Regions from separate parts of the Comamonas sp. E6 genome, predicted to be linked through region 1. Evidence: predicted binding sites of a transcription regulator. Region 1 holds the regulator's gene; each other region holds the start of a gene.
The links. The regulator FNR, encoded in region 1, switches genes on or off when oxygen is low (the NO sensors DNR and NnrR bind a similar motif). The targets are predictions, from matches to a motif close to TTGATNNNNATCAA.
Positions count from the first base shown of each region.

Region 2: a site for FNR is predicted at 4,390-4,403, ahead of napE (periplasmic nitrate reductase, NapE protein). Genes of this name have one in related genera too.
Region 3: a site for FNR is predicted at 4,856-4,869, ahead of adhP (alcohol dehydrogenase AdhP). Genes of this name have one in related genera too.

Region 1 covers NZ_BBXH01000015.1:133,468-139,839, forward strand. Annotated here, with positions in the region: gene CSE6_RS14455 (sulfite exporter TauE/SafE family protein) at 1-566, opposite strand, end outside; gene hemN (oxygen-independent coproporphyrinogen III oxidase) at 570-1,952, opposite strand; gene fnr (fumarate/nitrate reduction transcriptional regulator Fnr) at 2,221-2,943, shown strand; gene CSE6_RS14470 (hypothetical protein) at 3,007-3,270, opposite strand; gene CSE6_RS14475 (FixH family protein) at 3,528-3,833, opposite strand; gene ccoG (cytochrome c oxidase accessory protein CcoG) at 3,960-5,402, opposite strand; gene ccoP (cytochrome-c oxidase, cbb3-type subunit III) at 5,485-6,372, opposite strand, start outside.
Region 2 covers NZ_BBXH01000015.1:12,038-18,409, forward strand. Annotated here, with positions in the region: gene CSE6_RS13875 (sulfotransferase) at 1-738, shown strand, start outside; gene CSE6_RS13880 (hypothetical protein) at 750-1,472, shown strand; gene CSE6_RS13885 (nuclear transport factor 2 family protein) at 1,504-1,959, shown strand; gene CSE6_RS13890 (SRPBCC domain-containing protein) at 1,973-2,452, shown strand; gene CSE6_RS13895 (SDR family oxidoreductase) at 2,487-3,281, shown strand; gene CSE6_RS13900 (nuclear transport factor 2 family protein) at 3,300-3,764, shown strand; gene napE (periplasmic nitrate reductase, NapE protein) at 4,524-4,685, shown strand; gene CSE6_RS13910 (chaperone NapD) at 4,678-4,980, shown strand; gene napA (periplasmic nitrate reductase subunit alpha) at 4,973-6,372, shown strand, end outside.
Region 3 covers NZ_BBXH01000022.1:72,169-78,540, reverse strand. Annotated here, with positions in the region: gene CSE6_RS19270 (SDR family oxidoreductase) at 1-374, opposite strand, end outside; gene CSE6_RS19265 (class I SAM-dependent methyltransferase) at 384-1,511, shown strand; gene CSE6_RS19260 (tripartite tricarboxylate transporter substrate binding protein) at 1,532-2,518, opposite strand; gene CSE6_RS19255 (DUF2905 domain-containing protein) at 2,727-2,927, shown strand; gene trxC (thioredoxin TrxC) at 3,143-3,577, shown strand; gene adhP (alcohol dehydrogenase AdhP) at 3,640-4,674, opposite strand; gene CSE6_RS19240 (multifunctional CCA addition/repair protein) at 4,912-6,174, opposite strand; gene CSE6_RS19235 (glutathione S-transferase family protein) at 6,234-6,372, opposite strand, start outside.

The sequences.
Region 1 (6,372 bases):
CCCGCCAGCAACCACAGTGCACCACCAACGGCAAAGGCTGCCATGGACAAAGCACCTTGCCAGGCGCCGCCACTCAAGGCCGCCACCAACACCGCCGAATACAGCAAACCACAAGGCATCAGTGCCCAGGCAAAGCCCGCTGCCAGACTGCCGCCCGGCGCGGTGACCCAGGGCTGAACCCTGGCCCAGACGGAACGCCCCGCCCGCTCCAGCCAGGCTGGCTGCCTCGCCTGCACCACCATGGCCAGCCCCCAGGCCATGACCGCCACATGCATCAGCGTCCAAAGTCTCTGCAATGCCGTTGTCTGACTGGTCAGCCAGGCCAGACTTTCCATGGCCACGGCCGCGATCCCGCCCAGCAGGGCATAGGCAGCGATGCGCCCCAGATGAAACAGGCTGGTACGCAGCCATTGGCGTTTTTGCAGGCCGAGCACGACAACTGGCTGCCCGCCGCCGACAGGCTTCGCTGCTGTGACCACACTGCAGGGGGCAGCGCACATCACAAGACAATGGGGCCCACCCACGAGCCCCATGATCAAAGCAGTCCAGACCAGCGAAAACAACATGCGCTAGATGATGCGCGAAAAGCGGGCGCGGTTCCGGTCGGCCTGCAAATATCGGTCAAACAACATGGCTACTCCGCGCACAAAAAACCAGCCCAGACCAGTGACCTTGAAGCCCTCGACGGACAGCTCGACCAAGCCGTTGCGCTGCATCTCTGCCAGCGCATCCAGCTCCGCAGCGAAGTACTCGCGGAAATTGATAAGCCAGGCCTGCTCCATGGGCTCATACAGGACGGAACCCTGGCACATGATGGACATGATGACGGCTCTGCGCACCAGATCGTCACGCGAAAGCGCCAGTCCGCGCTGCACGGGCAACATGCCTCCATCGACGGCATCGTAATACTCTTCAAGAGTCTTGACGTTCTGGCTGTAGGTCGCACCCACCTTACCGATAGCCGATACGCCCAGTGCAATCAGGTCGCAATCAGGCTGGGTGCTGTAGCCCTGAAAATTGCGATGCAGGCGCCCCTGGCGCTTGGCAATGGCCAGAGAGTCGTCAGGCAGCGCAAAGTGGTCCATGCCTACATAGACATAGCCGCCATCCATGAATGCATCAATTGCGCCGGAGAGCATGTTCAGCTTGTCCTGTCCCATAGGCAGGTCTGCCGATTCGATACGCCTTTGCGGCTTGAAACGCTCGGGCAGATGCGCATAGGCATACAGTGCAATGCGATCGGGGCGCAGCTCATTGACCTGTGCCAGCGTGCGCGCAAAAGACTCGGGCGTCTGCCTGGGCAGCCCGTAGATCAGGTCCACATTGATGGAGACAAAGCCCAGGCGGCGCGCCTCGGCCACCAACGAAAAGACTTGCTCGGCGGGCTGCTCGCGGTGCACCGCTTTCTGCACCGCGGGATCAAAGTCCTGCACGCCAAAGCTCAGGCGATTGAACCCCATGTCCCTGAGAGCTCTCAGCCGCTCGTTGCTGACGGTGCGCGGATCGACCTCGATGGAGTACTCGCCCGCGGGATCCAGCTTGAAATGTTCACGCATCAAAACCATCAGCTGCTGCAACTCGGCATCGCTGAAGAAGGTCGGTGTGCCTCCGCCCAGATGCAGCTGGCTTACGAGCTGACCTTTGCCGCAATGCTCGGTATGCATGGCCAGCTCGCGGCTCAGGTAGTCCAGATACTCGGCAGCCTTCTCGTGATGCTTGGTCACGATCTTGTTGCAGGCGCAGTAATAGCAAAGCGACTCACAGAACGGCACATGCACATAAACGGACAGGGGCAAAGCGCGCGAGCCAGAATGCGTCTTGCGCTGCTTGAGTGCCAGTATGTAGTCGTCTGCACCAAAAGCCTCAACAAAACGGTCGGCTGTTGGGAACGATGTGTAGCGTGGGCCGGGGATATCAAAGCGGCTCAGCAACTCAGGCGTGACTGCGGTCATAACTGGGAGTTAGGGTGCGCCCACACTCTGTATAGAGCAGATTTCAATGGAAATCAGATCCTGAAAATCATGCCCAAAATAGGCAAAAGCGCATGTTTTTGAACGAATACAGGCAATGTGCCCCAAGGCAATCACCCTGTCCTTGATGAAAATCAAGAGACCTCAAGGCAAGTGCTGCGACAATTTGATCCATCTCATCTTCAACCACGAGGTCAATGACCAGCGCGACTCTCCACTCTGTGTCTGTCTGCGCCGTTGCAAAAAGCCCATGAATCTTCAGACCATCAAAGCATCCTGCTCCAACTGCAATCTGCGTGAACTGTGCATGCCCATGGGCCTGGACGATGAACAAATGGAGCGCATTGACGAGATTGTGGCCACGCGCCGCAAGGTCAAGCGCGGCGGGCTGCTGTTTCGCAATGGCGAAGAGTTCACCTCTCTGTATGCCATTCGAACCGGCTTCTTCAAGACCAGCGTGGCCACCGAAGACGGACGTGATCAGGTCACAGGCTTTCAGATGGCTGGCGAAATCATTGGTCTGGACGGCATCGTCAACGACCACCACACTTGTGATGCCGTGGCCCTGGAAGACGCCGAGGTCTGCGTCATGCCGTTTGACAAACTGGAGCAGCTCTCGCGCGAGGTCACTGCCCTGCAGAACCATGTGCACAAGGTCATGAGCCGCGAAATCGTGCGCGAGCATGGCGTGATGCTGCTGCTGGGCAGCATGCGTGCCGAAGAGCGCCTGGCGGCCTTTGTGTTGAACCTGGTCCAGCGCCTGTCGGCACGCGGCTTTTCCAAGTCGGAGCTGGTGCTGCGCATGACGCGCGAAGAAATCGGCAGTTACCTGGGCCTCAAGCTCGAGACCGTGAGCCGCACTTTCTCCAAATTTGCAGAGGAAGGTATTGTGGAAGTCAAGCAGCGCCACCTGCGCATCCTGGATACCGAGGCGCTCAAACGCATCGTCAACAGCCAGCAATGCCAGAACTGAACCGAGTCGACAGACACTCTCAAGACAAAGCCCGCGGACAGCGGGCTTTTTTGTCTGTGCGAATTAATCGGGCAGAGGCTCGGAAACGATGCCGCCATTGAGATCGCTGACGGAGCGACCCAGCATCACCGTCATCGCACCTCCGATCAGGGTCACGACCCAGAAGGCAAAAAAAGCGACCGTATAGATGGCTTGGCGCGACCAGTCCAGGGGGGAGCCCAGCCAGTGCACATCCAGCGGGTCCACAAAGGCGAAAACCACCATCTCCATGATTGCCGCCGCCAGAAAGGCCGGCCAGACAATCCACATCCAGCGTCGAGCATCCATCCTGATTCTCCTTGGGCTGTGGGCTTGGTCATATTTTGCACAACAGTGGTGACCGTTCATGCAGGACTGCGGGCATGCACCGTGGCGGGAAACCCTGAATTACTCTCTTTTCAGTAGCGCCTTGCGCAATCCGAATATCAAAAAACCATTTACTTCTACATTAACGTTAGACGGTGCATGCGCAACACGCTCTGATTTTGATATCGGCAACAAAAAAGGCCGCAAAAGCGACCTTGGCGGAGCAAGCGCCGGAGCGCTCAGCGATCCAGCGGATGATCCTTGGCTGGCGTGGCCGCATGATTGCGGCCGGTGACTGCTGGGGCCAGGCTTTTTTCACTTTCGCTCAGGCGCTGGTTGATTTCCATGCCATGGCGGTAGTAGTCAGGGTCAATCACGGGATCGGGCCTGCTCAGTGCGATGTATGCGGTGACAAAGCCGGCAATCACCACGATCACCGGGCCGGCGATGATGAGCCAGACATGGGCAAACTTCCACCAGGGCTTGCCGTCCTCGGGGTGGATGATCTTGGCCGTTTGCGAGACCTTGGCTTGTGCTGCCGACATGATGAAACCTCTTTCCAAAATTCTGACCACCCGAGCACACATGGCAGGGTGGCATAAATTGTTGCCGATTGGCGGTGCCCTTATCCGGCCTCCGTGATGGCTCACGAAGACCGGCAAGACCTGGCATTAACGCGGCACCAGGAACACCGTCTTCTCGGAAATACGCCCTGCTCCGGCAGTCACTGCATCCACATTGAAGTGTACGGGGTGCGAGCCGGGAGTTGCCGAGCCATACGGAATCTGCAGCCGCACCGCAATGCCGCGTGTCTCTGCCGGGCCAACGCTCACTTCCTGCTCGGATGCGACTTCCAGATTCTCCAGGCCCACGGCGCTGATACGGTAGCGCTGCTCGGACTCGGTGGCGTTCATGATCTGCAGACGGTAGACGTTCTCCAGCTTGCCGCCCGCCACGATGCGCGAAAGCGCAGCACGGTCGCGAATCACGTCGACCTTGAGCGGCTCGCGCAGCACCAGACTGGCGATCATGGCGGCGCTGAGGGCCACCAGCACGGCCGAGTAGATCAGCACACGCGGGCGGAAAATGCGGCGAATCACCTGCACCTGCTTCCAGGCCTTGGCTACGGCATTCTGAGTGGTCAATCGGATCAGGCCACGCGGATACTCCATCTTGTCCATCACGGAGTTGCAGGCATCGATGCACAGACCGCAGCCAATGCACTCGTACTGCAGTCCTTTGCGGATATCGATACCCACGGGGCAGACCTGAACGCAAAGCTTGCAATCTATGCAGTCCCCCAGGCCCTGTGCCTTGTAGTCAACGTCTTTCTTGCGCGGGCCGCGAGCTTCACCACGTTCGGCGTCATAACTGACGATCATGGTGTCCTTGTCGAACATGGCACTCTGAAAGCGTGCATAGGGACACATGTACTTGCAGACCTGCTCGCGCATATAGCCGGCGTTGCCGTAGGTGGCGAAGCCGTAGAACGCCACCCAGAAGATCTGCCAGCTGCCCTGGAAGGCCATCAACTCCACACCCAACTCACGGATGGGCACGAAGTAGCCGACAAAGGTGAAACCTGTCCAAAGAGACAGAGCGATCCAGAGAAACTGCTTGAGCGACTTTTTCCAGATCTTCTCCAAAGTCCAGCCGCTCTTGTCGATACGCATGCGGGCACTGCGATCGCCTTCGACCTTGCTTTCGATCCACATGAAGATCTCGGTGTAGACCGTCTGCGGACAGGAGAAGCCACACCACAGGCGCCCGGCCACGGCGGTAAACAGGAACAGCCCCAGCGCGCTGATGATCAGCAGCCCCGTCAGATAGATGAAGTCCTGCGGGTACAGCACCAGTCCGAACAGATAGAAGCGCCGGGCCCCCAGATCGAACAGCACCATCTGGCGCTCGCCCCACTGCAGCCAGGGCAGGCCGTAGAAGACGATCTGGGTCAGAAACACCATGGCCCAGCGCCACCGTGAGAACACGCCACTGATTGAGCGTGAGTACACTTTTTGCTCGGAAGCGAACATAGGCACCAGCTCAGGCCCGCCCTCATGAGGCTCAGGCGTGATCGGTATGACTTTTCGGGGCTTCCCCTGATCGCACGGCATCGCAGTTCCTTAATATTTTTGTAATTACTGAAAATTGAAACGCGAAAAAGGCGGTGCCAGGGCACCGCCTTTTCAAAACGCATTACTTCTGGTTTTGCGTATTCGAAAGACTCCAGACATAGGAAGCCAGCACGGCAATTTGCGCCTCCGTCAACTTCTCTTTCTGGGCAGGCATCTCATTGTGCTTGCCGTTGTTGACGATGTTGACGATTGCCGCCTCACCCCAGCCATGCAGCCAGATGTCATCGGTCAGGTTAGGAGCTCCCAGCGCGGGGTTGCCCTTGCCATCCATGCCGTGACAAGCCGCACAGGCCACGAATTTGGACTTGCCCTGCGAAGCCTTGACGGCATCGTGAGGGCTGCCCGACAGGCTCAGCACATAGTGCGCCACATTGCGCACATCCTCCGCCGAGCCCACGGCTGCCGCCATGGGCGGCATCATGCCGATACGGCCGTTGGTGATGGTCTCCCTGATCTTCTCGGGAGATCCGCCATGCAACCAGTCGCCGTCCGCCAGATTCGGGAAGGACTTGCTGCCGCGAGCGTCAGAGCCGTGGCATTGCGCACAGTTGTTCATGAACAGACGCTCGCCAATGGCCATGGCCTGAGGGTCCTTGGCCATTTCTTCGGTAGGCATGCTGGTGAACTTGGCATACAGAGGCTCCAGGTCCGCCTTGGCCTTGGCCATTTCCTTGTCGTAGGCGCCGGTCTGGCTCCAGTCCAGCTTGCCGCCGAAGCCGCCCAGACCTGGGTAGACCACAAGATAGCCCAGGCTGAAAACCACGGTGATCACGAACAGACCCATCCACCACTTGGGCATGGGGTTGTTGAGTTCACGCAGGTCTTCGTCCCAGACATGGCCTGTGGTGTTGTCGCCCGAGGGAACGACCTTCTTGCGGGCCACCAGAATCAGCAGCAGCAAGCAGCCAAAGATGCCGATCAGCGTAATCGCCGCGACATACACCGACCA
Region 2 (6,372 bases), 120 kb from region 1:
ACGATTGAGGCGATTCCCCAGATTCTGTCCATCCACCCCATGAGCGCCACGCTGTGCGACGAGGAATTCATGCTCATGGAGCATTCCTTTCTCTGCGCCATGGACGCTTACGCCGATGTGCCCAGCTACACCGCCTGGCTCGACCAGCAGGATCAGCGCCCCGTCTATACGCAGCTCAAGAAGATGCTGCAGTTTCTGCAATGGCAAAAGAGCCAGCGCGGCGAAGCGCAGGGCCAGCGCTGGCTGCTCAAAGCCCCGCAGCATCTGCACACTTTGGAAATTCTGCTGTCCGTCTTTCCTCGGGCTCAGGTCATTCTGACCCATCGCGAGCCCGCGCAGACCATCCCTTCCATGGCCAGCATGGCGCATACGCTGTGGCAGATCTACAGCGACCAGCCTGACCCAAGCTCTGCAGGCCGCCAGTGGAACAGCCGCATGGCGCGTGGTATTCACCACACCATGCAAGTGCGCGAGCAGCAGGACAGCCGGCGCTTTCTGGATATCCACTTCTCGGACACCGTGGCCAAGCCCATGGAGGTGCTGGAGGCTGTCTATCAGTTCGCCCAGATGCCCTTCACCGAGAAAGCCCGCACCGATGCGCAGCAATGGCTGTCTGGCAACGGCCGGGAAAAGCGTGCGGGTCATGACTACAGCCTGGAGACCTTTGGCCTGAGCGAGCAGCAGATGCAACGCGACTATGCGCTGTACCGATCCCGGCATCTGCCAACCCAGAGCTAAGAGGTGCTTTCATGGAAAAAATCATGTTCAGCCTGTGGCGCCCCGCACGGCATTCGGCAGAAAGTTGGCGCCAGTCGCTGATGGATTTGCAAAGATCCCTGCAAGCCTGTGGTGCCTCTCGGATTCGTGTGATGGTTGTCGATGACGCCATGGACAAGGCCGCAAGCCAGCGCATCACGTTCAGCCAACATCCTCTCGATGGAATGATCAGTCTGTGGCTGGACAGCGCATCCATGCTGGGCCCGGTGCAGGCACTGATCGCGCAGCGGGTGGCAAGCCTGCATGCCTATCTCGTCTGCGAGTCCGAGCCCTACCCCGAAGAACGCAAGGCGCGCGTTGCGCGTTTTGATGCTGAAGTGGCTTTAGGCAAGCGCACACCGGGCATGTGCCAGGTGGCGCTGTTCAGAAAGCCGGTCGGCATGAACTTTGAAGAATGGATGGTTCACTGGCGTGAAGGCCATGGCAGCAATGCCTACCCGCTGCAGTCCATCTTCGGATACCGGCAAAACCTGGTCGTGCGACGCTTGACCGAAGACGCACCGGAAGTCCACGCCATCGTTGAGGAGCAGTTTCCCGATATCGCGATCGGCAGTGCTCACGGCTTCTATGACACGCACGGAGATGAAGACCTGCTGCGCCAGCGGCAGAAATACATGTCCGAATCTGTGACTCCCATCATGGATTTCAGCAGCCTCGATTGCATTCTCACCAGTTTCTATCAAGTCAGCGCTTGAGACTGACCCACTACCACCGGAGACAAAACACATGTTGGACCTGGAAGCCATTGAGTTGATCAAGCAGCTCAAGGCGCGCTACTTTCGCGCCATCGACACCTGCAATCTGGAATTGCTGCAAGGCATGCTGACGCCAGACATCAAGCTGGCCTTCAAAAGCCCGGCTTACGAATTCCATCTGAAAGGCATAGACAAGGCGCTGGACTTCTACAAAACCTCCTTTACCAAGACCCGCCTGGCCATGCACAACGGCCACACGCCGGAGATCGAGGTCAAGGGCGACGAAGCCAGCGCGCTCTGGTATCTGAACTATGTCTTCATCAACGTCGAAGAGAAGACACATATGCACGGCGGCGCGATATATGAAGACCGCTATGTCAAGCGCGATGGCCGCTGGTGGATTGCAGAGACGGGCTACAAGACCTTGCTTGAAACCGTGGAGCCGCTGAGCGAGCAGTTGCAGATCACCTCCAAGCCCATCAACTGAAGCGAGCACTCCAATGACCAAAGCTGCCAACCTCGTCACCTCCATCAAGGTGGAAATCAATGCCCCCGCCAGCGTGGTCTGGGAAGTGCTGGCCGATCTGGAGAACTACCGTCTCTGGAATCGCTTCTGCCCCGACATCCGCTGTGGGCTCAAGCTCAATGACTTGGTCGAGATGAAAACACGCCATCCGCTAACGGGTGAAGTCTGGCCTGTCAATGAATACCTGGTTGCGTTTGAGCCCGAGCAACTGCTGTCCTGGGAACAGCGCCCCGTGCCCGAGAACAAGGACGCTGCGCGCCGGGATCAATACATAGAGGCGATTGACGCCAACCGCTGCACCTACTTCACCACCGACCAGTTCCTGGGACTGAACGCCGACACCATCATGCGCGAGCATGGCGCCTGGGTAAAGATCGCCTTTGACCAGGTCGCCGAGGATGTCAAGCACCGCGCAGAAGAGCTGCACTTTGCCCGCACCCGGGCTGCATTCTGAGAAAACCCCAGGCTATATATCCAAGGAGACCCATATGCTTCTGAAAGACAAAGTCATCATCATCTCTGGCATCGGCCCCGGCATGGGCATCAAGCTCGCCCTGCGCGCGGCGGAATATCAGGCCAAGGCCGTGGTGCTGGCAGCCCGCACACAGTCCATGCTCGATGAGGCAGAGCAAGCGATTCGCGATGCCGGCCACTCCTGCGAGACGCTCAAAGTGTCCACCGATATCTCGCAGCCCGAGCAGTGCCAGCGGCTTGCAGAGCTGACCGTTGCCAGGTTCGGCCGCATCGATGCGCTGATCAACTCGGCCTATGCCCACGGGACCTGGGGCTCTTCGAGCAACTCCTCCATGGATGACTGGCGCAAGGTCATGGAAGTCAATCTCTACGGCTCCATGAACATGACCCAGGCCGTGGTGCCGCAGATGAAAAAGCAAAAAGACGGCAGCATTGTGATGATCAACACCATGGCAACGCGCCGCCCCAATCAGCTCGAAGCCGGTTACGCAGTATCCAAAGGCGCGCTCAAGACCGCTGTGCAATATCTGGCAGAAGACCTGGGGCCCTACGGCATCCGCGTCAACAGCACCTACAACGGCTGGATGTGGGGCGCACCGGTCAAAGGCTATTTCCAGGCGGAAGCCAAGCGCCAGGGCGTACCCATGGAATCTCTGGTCGATGTGATTGCCCAGCAGATTCCCTTGCGCAACGAGATTCCCGACGATGCCGATTGCGCCTCCGCCGCGCTGTATCTGGCCAGCGACTATGCGCGCGTGGTGACCGGCGCCCAACTGGACGTCAGTGGCGGCCATTACCTGCCTCACTAAATTCCAGCGGAGAACAGCATGCAAACTCTTCTGGATATTGAAGAAATCAAACAGCTCAAGGCACGCTACTTTCGCGGCATCGACACCTGCAATCTGGAGCTTCTGAAAACCGTTCTGGCCGATGATGTCCATATTCGCTTCGACAGCCCGACTTACCAGTATGAGATCAATGGCATCGATGAAGCCATGAGCTTCTACCGCAATGCCTTCACCCATCGGCGCTTTGGTATGCACAACGGGCATACACCGGAAATCAAGGTCGACGGTGACACGGCCACCGGCATCTGGTACCTCAATGATCTGTTCATCAATCTGGATGAGCAGACCATACTCACCGGCAGTGCGCTATATGAGGACCTCTATACCAGGGTCGCCGGTCAGTGGCGGGTGCAGCGCACGGGCTACAAGCGGCTGCTGGAGATGATTGAGCCTCTGAGCAGCGGTTGTCGCATCACATCCCGACCTATTACGAGCAACTTATAAGCGACATTAAGACTGCAATTGGATTTTCCCTTAGAAGGTAGACATGCCTAGGGGCAGTCCAATGCAGGCTGACGGACGAGCAGGAGCAAAGCTCTGCTCCTAGATCCTTTTGCTCCTATAAAGCGCTTTGTGGAGCGCTTTTTTTGGTTCGACGCACATCGTGCTCGGCACGGTGATGCCTTGAGCTTGCACAAATCCAGGTTGAGTTCGCATGAGCCTCGTTATCGCTTCCTGTCTGGCCGAGAGGAGCGCGTCTTGAATGCCGCGAGGTCCTGCGCTGTATTGAGCCACTAAATCCACGATCTGCAGCAATCTCTTGTACAGGCCTGGCTTTCTCCCGCTGATTGCCATCATTGATTACGGCCGCACGATACCCCGATTACCTCTCTATGGCGGTCAGGTGATCCAGTAACGGTTTCAAGGTTTTCAAGCAAGCAGCAGGCGGTGGCTATCGGTTTCAGGCCAGATTTCACGTCCCAACTTCAACGGATCAGTGCGAGATTAAGGTGCGAATTCAGTTTGCAGATGCCTGATCCAAGCCGCGCTTGATTCCGCCGGCTATTTAGTCAAATCCCTAGACATTTACTTGAATGTCAATTGATTCAATGAAATCTTTATGAAGGAATTGATGCAAAGCAACGAATCGAGAAGAACCTTGTTGCAAGTCAATTTTGTAGGTAATCTCGTGGCAAAGTTCGTTATCGGATCTCTATCGCCAAATCATGGATGCTCAGGCATCCAAGCCAAGGGGGATTGCTAATGACAGAACCTCAGCCTGAATCGACTCGTACCGAGGAATTGCGCAGCTTCGCATTTCTCGCAGTTGTTATGGCACCTATATTGGCCGTTGTACTGATTGCGTCTTACGGCTTTGCGATCTGGTTTTATCAGATGATCATCGGTGGTCCCCCACATGCATGAAGAATCTGAGCCCATTGAAACTCATACCGACTTGCATATCACCAGTCTGGTTGTGCATGTGCTTCCCCAGGCATTGGCACAAGTAGCTGCTGGCATCGTCACGATCAAAGGCGCTCAAATACATGGAAGTCATCCGGCCGGCAAGTTGGTCGTGACCTTGGAAGCGCCCCATGCAAGAGAAATACTTGATTGCGTGTCTCAGATTGAGCTGCTTGATGGCGTAATCAACGCGTCCCTGGTTTATCAACATGTTGAGAACTGGCAGTCGCTAAACCAAGAGGTAACACATGACTAGCACTAGGCGTGATTTTGTCCGTCAATCTGCGGCCGCAGCCGCAGGGGCCGTTGCAGGCATCCCCATAGAAGCTCTGTCCCAGGATGCAGGAGCAATGGCTGCCGACCTGAAGTGGTCCAAGGCGCCATGCCGCTTTTGCGGTACAGGTTGCGGCGTCATGGTGGCCGTCAAGGACAACCGCGTAGTGGCCACTCAGGGTGACCCTGAGGCCGAGGTCAACCGGGGACTGAACTGCGTCAAAGGTTACTTCCTGTCCAAGATCATGTATGGCGGTGATCGTCTGACAAAGCCGTTGCTGCGCATGAAGAATGGTCGCTATGCCAAGGATGGCGAGTTCCAGCAGGTTTCCTGGGATACGGCCTTCGACGTCATGGCAGAGCAGTTCAAAAAGACGCTCAAGGCCAAGGGCGCCGACGCGGTGGGCATGTTCGGCTCCGGCCAGTGGACGGTATGGGAGGGCTATGCCGCCTCCAAGCTGTTCAAGGCAGGCTTTCGCACCAACAACATTGATCCCAATGCAAGGCACTGCATGGCCTCGGCAGTTGCCGGCTTCATGCGCACCTTTGGCATGGACGAGCCCATGGGTTGCTATGACGACATCGAAGCCGCGACTGCCTTTGTGCTATGGGGCTCGAACATGGCTGAAATGCATCCGGTGCTGTGGACGCGCGTGACCGACAGGCGCCTGTCCACACCGGGCGTGAAGGTGGCCGTGCTGTCCACCTTCGAGCACCGCTCGTATGAGCTGGCGGACATGTCTCTGACCTTCAAGCCTCAGACCGACCTGGCCATACTCAACTACATCGCCAACCACATCATCACCACAGGCAGGGTCAACAAGGACTTTGTCTCCAAGCACTGCAATTTCAAGCTCGGCAACACCGATATCGGCTACGGGCTGCGTCCCGAGCATCCCCTGCAGAAGGCTGCCAAGAACGCCAAGGACCCCAACGGCGCCAAGTCCATAAACTACGAGGAATACGCCAAGTTCGTATCCACCTATACGCTCGAGTACACAACCAAGCTCACGGGTGTACCGGCCAACCGTCTCAAGGCTCTTGCCGAGCTCTATGCAGACCCCAACAGCAAGGTGGTGTCGTTCTGGACCATGGGTTTCAACCAGCACACACGCGGTGTATGGGCCAACAACATGGTCTACAACATCCACCTGCTGCTGGGCAAGATCGCCACACCCGGCAACAGCCCGTTCTCACTGACGGGTCAGCCTTCTGCCTGCGGAACGGCTCGTGAGGTGGGCACTTTCTCGCACCGCCTGCCTGCGGACATGGTGGTGACGAACCCAGAGCATCGCAAGACTGCTGAAACCATCTGGAAGCTGCCCGAAGGCACGATTCCACCCAAGCCCGGCTACCATGCCGTGGAACAAAACCG
Region 3 (6,372 bases), on a different contig from region 1:
TGGGACAGCAATATGGGCGCACCCGTGTTGCTGCGCATATGCGCTTCCAGCGCCACATAGCTGAAGCTCTGGGCATCGTCATGCTCGAACAGCGAGGCGTTATTGACCACGGCGTCGATGCGGCCAAAGCGCTCCACCACACGCGGCACCAGTGAGCGCACCGATTCCTCGTCAAAGAAGTCCGCGTCAAAAGCCGCGCTGTCGCCCGACAACTGCGCGCAGGAAGCCACGGTCTGCATGGCTTGCTCGCTGGAGTCGCGATAGTGCACAGCCACTTGCCAGCCCGCGCGGGCCAGGGCCAGGGCCATGTCACGTCCAAGGCGACGGGCGGAACCGGTCACCAATACTGTGCGTGGTCGGGCGGGTGAGGACATTCGTGGAAAATGCGGGTTGTGACGACAGAACCCTCAAGTTTAACGAGCGCCTTGCAATCCCGCATTGCCAAGGAGATTGCCGCCGTGGGCGGCTGGCTGCCTTTCGACCGTTTCATGGAGCTGGCGCTCTATGCGCCGGGCCTGGGCTATTACGCCAATGAAACGGCCAAGTTCGGTGCCATGCCGGAGTCGGGCAGCGACTTTGTGACGGCGCCGGAGATTTCACCTATTTTTGGCCAGTTGGTGGCGTCCCAGTTACGGGAAGCGCTACAAAAAACGAATACCCGCGAGATCTGGGAGTTCGGCGCGGGAACCGGCGCGCTGGCGCTGCAGATCCTCGACGAGCTGGCGGCTCAGGGTGCGTTGCCCGAGCGCTACACCATCGTCGATCTCTCGGGAACGCTGCGCGCGCGCCAGAAGCTGGCGCTGGCCAAATACGAACATCTGGTGCGCTGGGTGGATGCGCTGCCGGACGCCATGGAGGGCGTGATCGTCGGCAACGAGGTGCTGGATGCCATGCCGGTGCAGCTGCTGCAGCGCACCGCAGGCCAATGGCATGAGCGCGGCGTGGTGTTCGGCGCAGGCGGCGATGAGGCGGCTTTTGCCTGGGAAGACCGTCCCACCGAACTGCGCCCGCCTGTGGATATCGGTGGCCCGCATGATTTTCTGACCGAAATCCACCGCCAGGGCGAGGCATTTATCCACACCCTGGGCGAGCGTCTGGTTCGCGGTGCCGCCTTCTTCATCGATTACGGCTTTGGCGAGAGCGAGTACTACCACGAGCAGCGCCATATGGGGACCCTGGTCTGCCACTACCAGCATCAGGTGGACAACGACCCTCTGGTGCTGGTCGGCCTCAAGGACATCACGGCCCACGTCAATTTCACGGGCACCGCCGTGGCGGCCCAGGATGCGGGCTTCGACGTGCTGGGCTATACCAATCAGGCGCACTTTCTCATCAACTGCGGACTTGCGCCCAAGCTCGATGCGGTCGGCATCAAGGCCCGCTCCATGGCCTCCAAGCTGGTCATGGAGCACGAGATGGGCGAGCTGTTCAAGGTTGTTGCCCTGTCCAAGGGCGTGGAGCCCTGGATGCCGCTGGGCTTTGTGCAGGGCGACCGCACGCACCGGCTATAGCGTCTGCGTGCCCGCCGAGCTCACTGCTTTTCGAGCTTGGCGGCCTGGATGATGCTGCCCCAGTGCTTGTACTCGGTGCGCGTGAAGTCGCGGAACGCGCTTGAGCCGAGCAGACGAGGTTCGCCGCCCAGGGCCGCGACCCTGGCCTTGAACTCGGGGCTGCTGGCCACCTTGAGCGTGGCGGCTTCAAGTCGCTGGACCACGGCGCGTGGTGTCCCCTTGGGGGCCAGCACGCCGTTCCAGGTGGCGGTGACAAAGGACGGAAAGCCGCTTTCCTTCATGGTCGGAACCTGGGGCAGCTGCGGCAGGCGCTCGGCCGAGGTCACGGCCAGCGCCTTGAGCTTGCCGCCCTGGATGAAGGGCAGTGCCGGCGTGATGTTCTCGAAGATGAAATCGATCTGGCCGCCGATCAGATCGGTCAGTGCCGGAGCGCTGCCCTTGTAAGGCGCGTGAACCAGGTCCAGTTTGGCGGCGCTCTTGAGCAGCTCACCCGACAGATGCACGGTGGAGCCCATGCCCGGCGAGCCATAGCTCATGCCGGTGCGGCGCTCGCGCGCGTAGCTCACCAGCTCGGCCACCGATTTGACCGGTGTTTTCGATTCGTTGACCACCAGCACGTTGGGAATCGAGGTCACCAGAGCTACGTACTCGAAGTCGTCCAGGCTTTTCTCGCTGAGATTGCGGTACAGGCTGGGATTGATGGCCTGCGTGCCTGCCGTGCCGAACAGCAGCGTGTAGCCGTCATTGGCGGCAGCCGCGACGCGGCTGGCACCGATGGCGCCGTTGGCTCCGGGGACGTTCTCCACCACGACCGGCTGGCCCAGGGCCTCGGCCAGACCCTGGCCGACCAGGCGCGCCACGACATCGGTATTGCCGCCGGGCGAGAAAGGCACGACCAGCTTGAGCGGGCGATTGGGGAAGCTGTCGGCAGCCGCTGGCAGGGCCAGGCTGGCGCCCAGCAGCGCTGCGGTCAGAAGAAACTGTTTGCGTGAAAAGGTCTGGGGCACGGTATGTCTCGTTGTTTGTTGTTGGCGGGCCGTGACGGCAGACGCATGGGCCCGGGCCCTGCATGGCGCAGGGCTTGGACATCATGGGCAGAGGGGGGAATTGAGGTCAATCAATCTTTGGGAAGCATGTCATGCATAAACGGAATGGCTGCCTGACAGCATGGGCGCGCAGGCCGTCAGGACAGTGCGCCCCTATACTTGCGGTCTCATGATTCGCTGGTTGATCGTCATTTTTCTGGCCCTGTTGCTCGTCAACGGGCTGCACGGCTGGCTGCAGCGCATAGGGCTGGGGCGTCTGCCCGGCGACTTCCGCTTTCGGCTGTTCGGCAAGGAGTTCTTCCTGCCGGTGGCCAGCACCGTGCTGCTCAGCGTGGTGGCGGCGCTGATTGCCCGCTTTGTGAAGCTCTGAGATCGTAAACACGTTCTGAGTCGGGCCGACTTGAATCTGCAGGCTTTGGCTGCACATACGGGCCTGAGCCCGATCAGTGCCTGCTGGCACCAGCACCGTCAGGCATTGCCAAAGAAAGTACGACTTACGCAAAGCGGGTTCAGGCAAGGCGACTGTCCCAGGAGGCAGGCCGTTGTCGCATTCTTTTTTGCGTAAATCCTAGAAAGGTTGCCCCTGTGTCCGAATCCCTGCACTACGTCTGCCCTCACTGCCACACCACCAATCGCATCGCCAAAGAGCAGCTGAGCAATCAGCCTGACTGCGGCAGCTGCCACCAGCCGCTGGTGACGGGCGAGCCCGTGGCCCTGGACAACGACAGCTTTGCCCGGCACACCGGCCGCAGCCAGTTGCCCGTGGTCGTGGATTTCTGGGCCCCCTGGTGCGGCCCCTGCCGCATGATGGCGCCGGCCTTTGCCCAAGCGGCCCAGCAACTGGCGGGGCAGGCGCAACTGGTCAAGCTCGATACCGAGGCTTATCCACAGGCTGCAGCACCGCTGGGCATTCGCAGCATTCCGACCATGGTGGTCTTCAAGGAAGGCAAGGAACTGGCACGCATCTCCGGGGCACTGCCTGCCTCGGAGATCGTGCGCTGGGTGCGCTCTGTGATCTGAGCGGCGGCTTCGCGCGAGCCGGCCCGCTCACCCGGCCCCGGTTCGGGGCCGGTTAGCCTGGCTCAGGCGGCGATGTCCAGCACCACGCGGCCTTCGATCTTGCCTTCGTGCATGCGGGCAAAGATGTCGTTGATGTTTTCCAGCTTGTCGGTGGATACGGTGGCCTTGACCTTGCCCTGAGCAGCAAAGTCCAGCGACTCCTGCAGGTCCAGGCGCGTGCCGACGATGGAGCCGCGCACCGTGATGCCCTTGAGCACCATGGAGAAAATCGGCAGCGGAAAATCGCCAGGTGGCAGGCCGTTGAGCGAAATCGTGCCGCCGCGACGCACCATGCCCAGAGCCTGCTCGAAAGCCTTGGGCGACACGGCCGTGACCAGCACGCCGTGGGCGCCCTCGATCTCTCTTTGCAGATAGGCCGCCGGGTCGGTGTTCATGGCGTTGACGGTGACGGTGGCGCCCAGCTGGCGTGCCAGCGCGAGCTTGCTGTCGTCGATGTCGACCGCCGCGACATTGAAGCCCATGGCCTTGGCATATTGCACAGCCATATGGCCCAGGCCGCCGATGCCGGAAATCACCACCCAGTCGCCGGGCTTGGCATCGGTGACTTTCAGGCCCTTGTACACCGTGACTCCGGCGCAGAGCACGGGGGCGACGTCGATAAAGCTCACGTTGGATGGCAGGTGGCCCACATAGTTGGGGTCGGCCAGTGCGTAATCGGCAAAGCCGCCGTTGACCGAATAGCCGGTATTGGTCTGAGATTCGCACAAGGTTTCCCAGCCGCCTATGCAGTGGCGGCAGAAGCCGCAGGCGCTGTGCAGCCAGGGCACGCCCACGCGATCGCCTTCCTTGACATGCTTGACGTTCTTGCCCACCGCAGCCACGTAGCCCACGCCCTCGTGGCCGGGAATGAAGGGCGGATGAGGCTTGACAGGCCAGTCGCCTTCGGCCGCATGCAGATCGGTGTGGCAGACGCCGGAAGCAGCGATCTTGACCAGGATCTGATCGTCTGTCGGTCGGGGCACCGGCATTTCTTCGATCGTGAGCGGCTTCCCGAAGGAACGCACCACGGCGGCTTTCATGGTCTGGGGTAAGGACATCAGAGCACCTCCTTGAAGCAAGAGGGCAAGGCCGTGGCCTGTGGGCCGGACACTTGCCCGTCAAAGAACCATACCGGTATGGAATGGGTGTTGCAGCGGGCTTCGTGACCCGCTGCATGGCCCGGGCGGAGCGAACCGCCGCAGCCGTCTCGTACTGTGCAATGGCTGCAGCATAGCTTCTTTGACTTAACTCAAGCCGCGCCCATCCCTGCCTTCTGGGCCTTGGCGCGCGGACGGCTAGGCGCCGTCTTCCAGATAGGCGGCAATCGCCTGCTCGCGCGCCTTGCTCACTGCGTCGCCGATGGCCTTGCCCTTGAGGCCGCGCTGCGCTGCGGTCTGGGCGACCGGGCCGGTTTCCACGGCAAGCGCCGCTTTCAGGGCATTGCCCAGGCGCTGGCGCTGCGGATAGGCCGCATCTTCAAAGCCCAGACGTCCGCGCGCGTCGCATTCGCAGGCCAGCAGGGCTTCCTCGAAGCGCTGGGGCTTGCGTATGGCATCGCAGCGCTCGAGCAGGCGCAGCAGGGCGGCGGCATTGAGTTCGTGGCTGCGGTGGATGTTGCCATGCTCGCGCGCCACGACCTCGGCCAGCTCCTTGCAGTCGTTGGGCACGCGCCAGCGCTCGCAGACCTGCAGCAGCAGGCGGGCGCTGCGCTGCTCATGGCCGATATGGCGGGGCAGCACATCGGCTGGAGTGGTGCCTTTGCCGAAGTCATGGCACAGGCAGGCAAAGCGCACGGACAGCGGTGCCTGCAAGCGGGCCGACATGTCCAGCACCATCATGGCATGCACGCCGCAATCGATCTCGGGGTGGTATTCGGCGCGCTGGGGCACGCCCCAGAGCTTGTCGAGTTCGGGCAGCAGCCGGACCAGCGCTCCGCATTCGCGCAGGATCTCGAACATGCGCGAGGGCCGGGCCTCCATCAGGCCGCGGCTGATTTCCTGCCACACGCGCTCGGGCACCAGGGCATCGACCTCTCCGGCCGCCACCATCTCGCGCATGAGTTCCATGGTCTCGGGCGCGACGGAAAAATCGGTGAAGCGCGCCGCAAAGCGGGCCAGACGCAGAATGCGTACCGGGTCTTCGCGGAAGGCATCGGTCACATGGCGCAGCACGCGATCCTTGAGATCCTGCTGGCCGTGGTAGGGGTCCACCAGGTCTTCGAGGTTGTCGTTGCCTGTCCAGTCTGCGGGAGCAGCGATGGAGTTGATGGTGAGATCGCGCCGCGCCAGGTCTTCTTCCAGCGTCACATCGGCGGCGGTGTGGACCACAAAGCCGCGATAGCCCATGCCGTTCTTGCGCTCGGTGCGTGCCAGCGCATATTCCTCATGGGTCCGGGGGTGCAGAAACACCGGAAAGTCGCGCCCCACGGGTACGAAGCCGCGCGCGCTCATCTGCTCCGGCGTGGCGCCAACCACCACCCAGTCCGTATCGTTGACGGGCAGGCCCAGCAATGCATCGCGCACCGCACCGCCTACCTTGAAAACCTTGAATTCACTCATGCTGCAATGGTAGTGGCTGCGAGCGGGCCTGCAGATACCGCAATCGCGGGAGCCAGGCCTCAGCGCTGCTGGCGATAGGGCTCTTCAAACTGCAGAAAGTCCTGCTCGGCCAGCGCGGCCTGAATCCATTCCTGGGTGGCTGGCAACTGGGTGACGCGCTGCACATAGGCGCGCACAGGGGCCGAGGTCGGCAGGCCG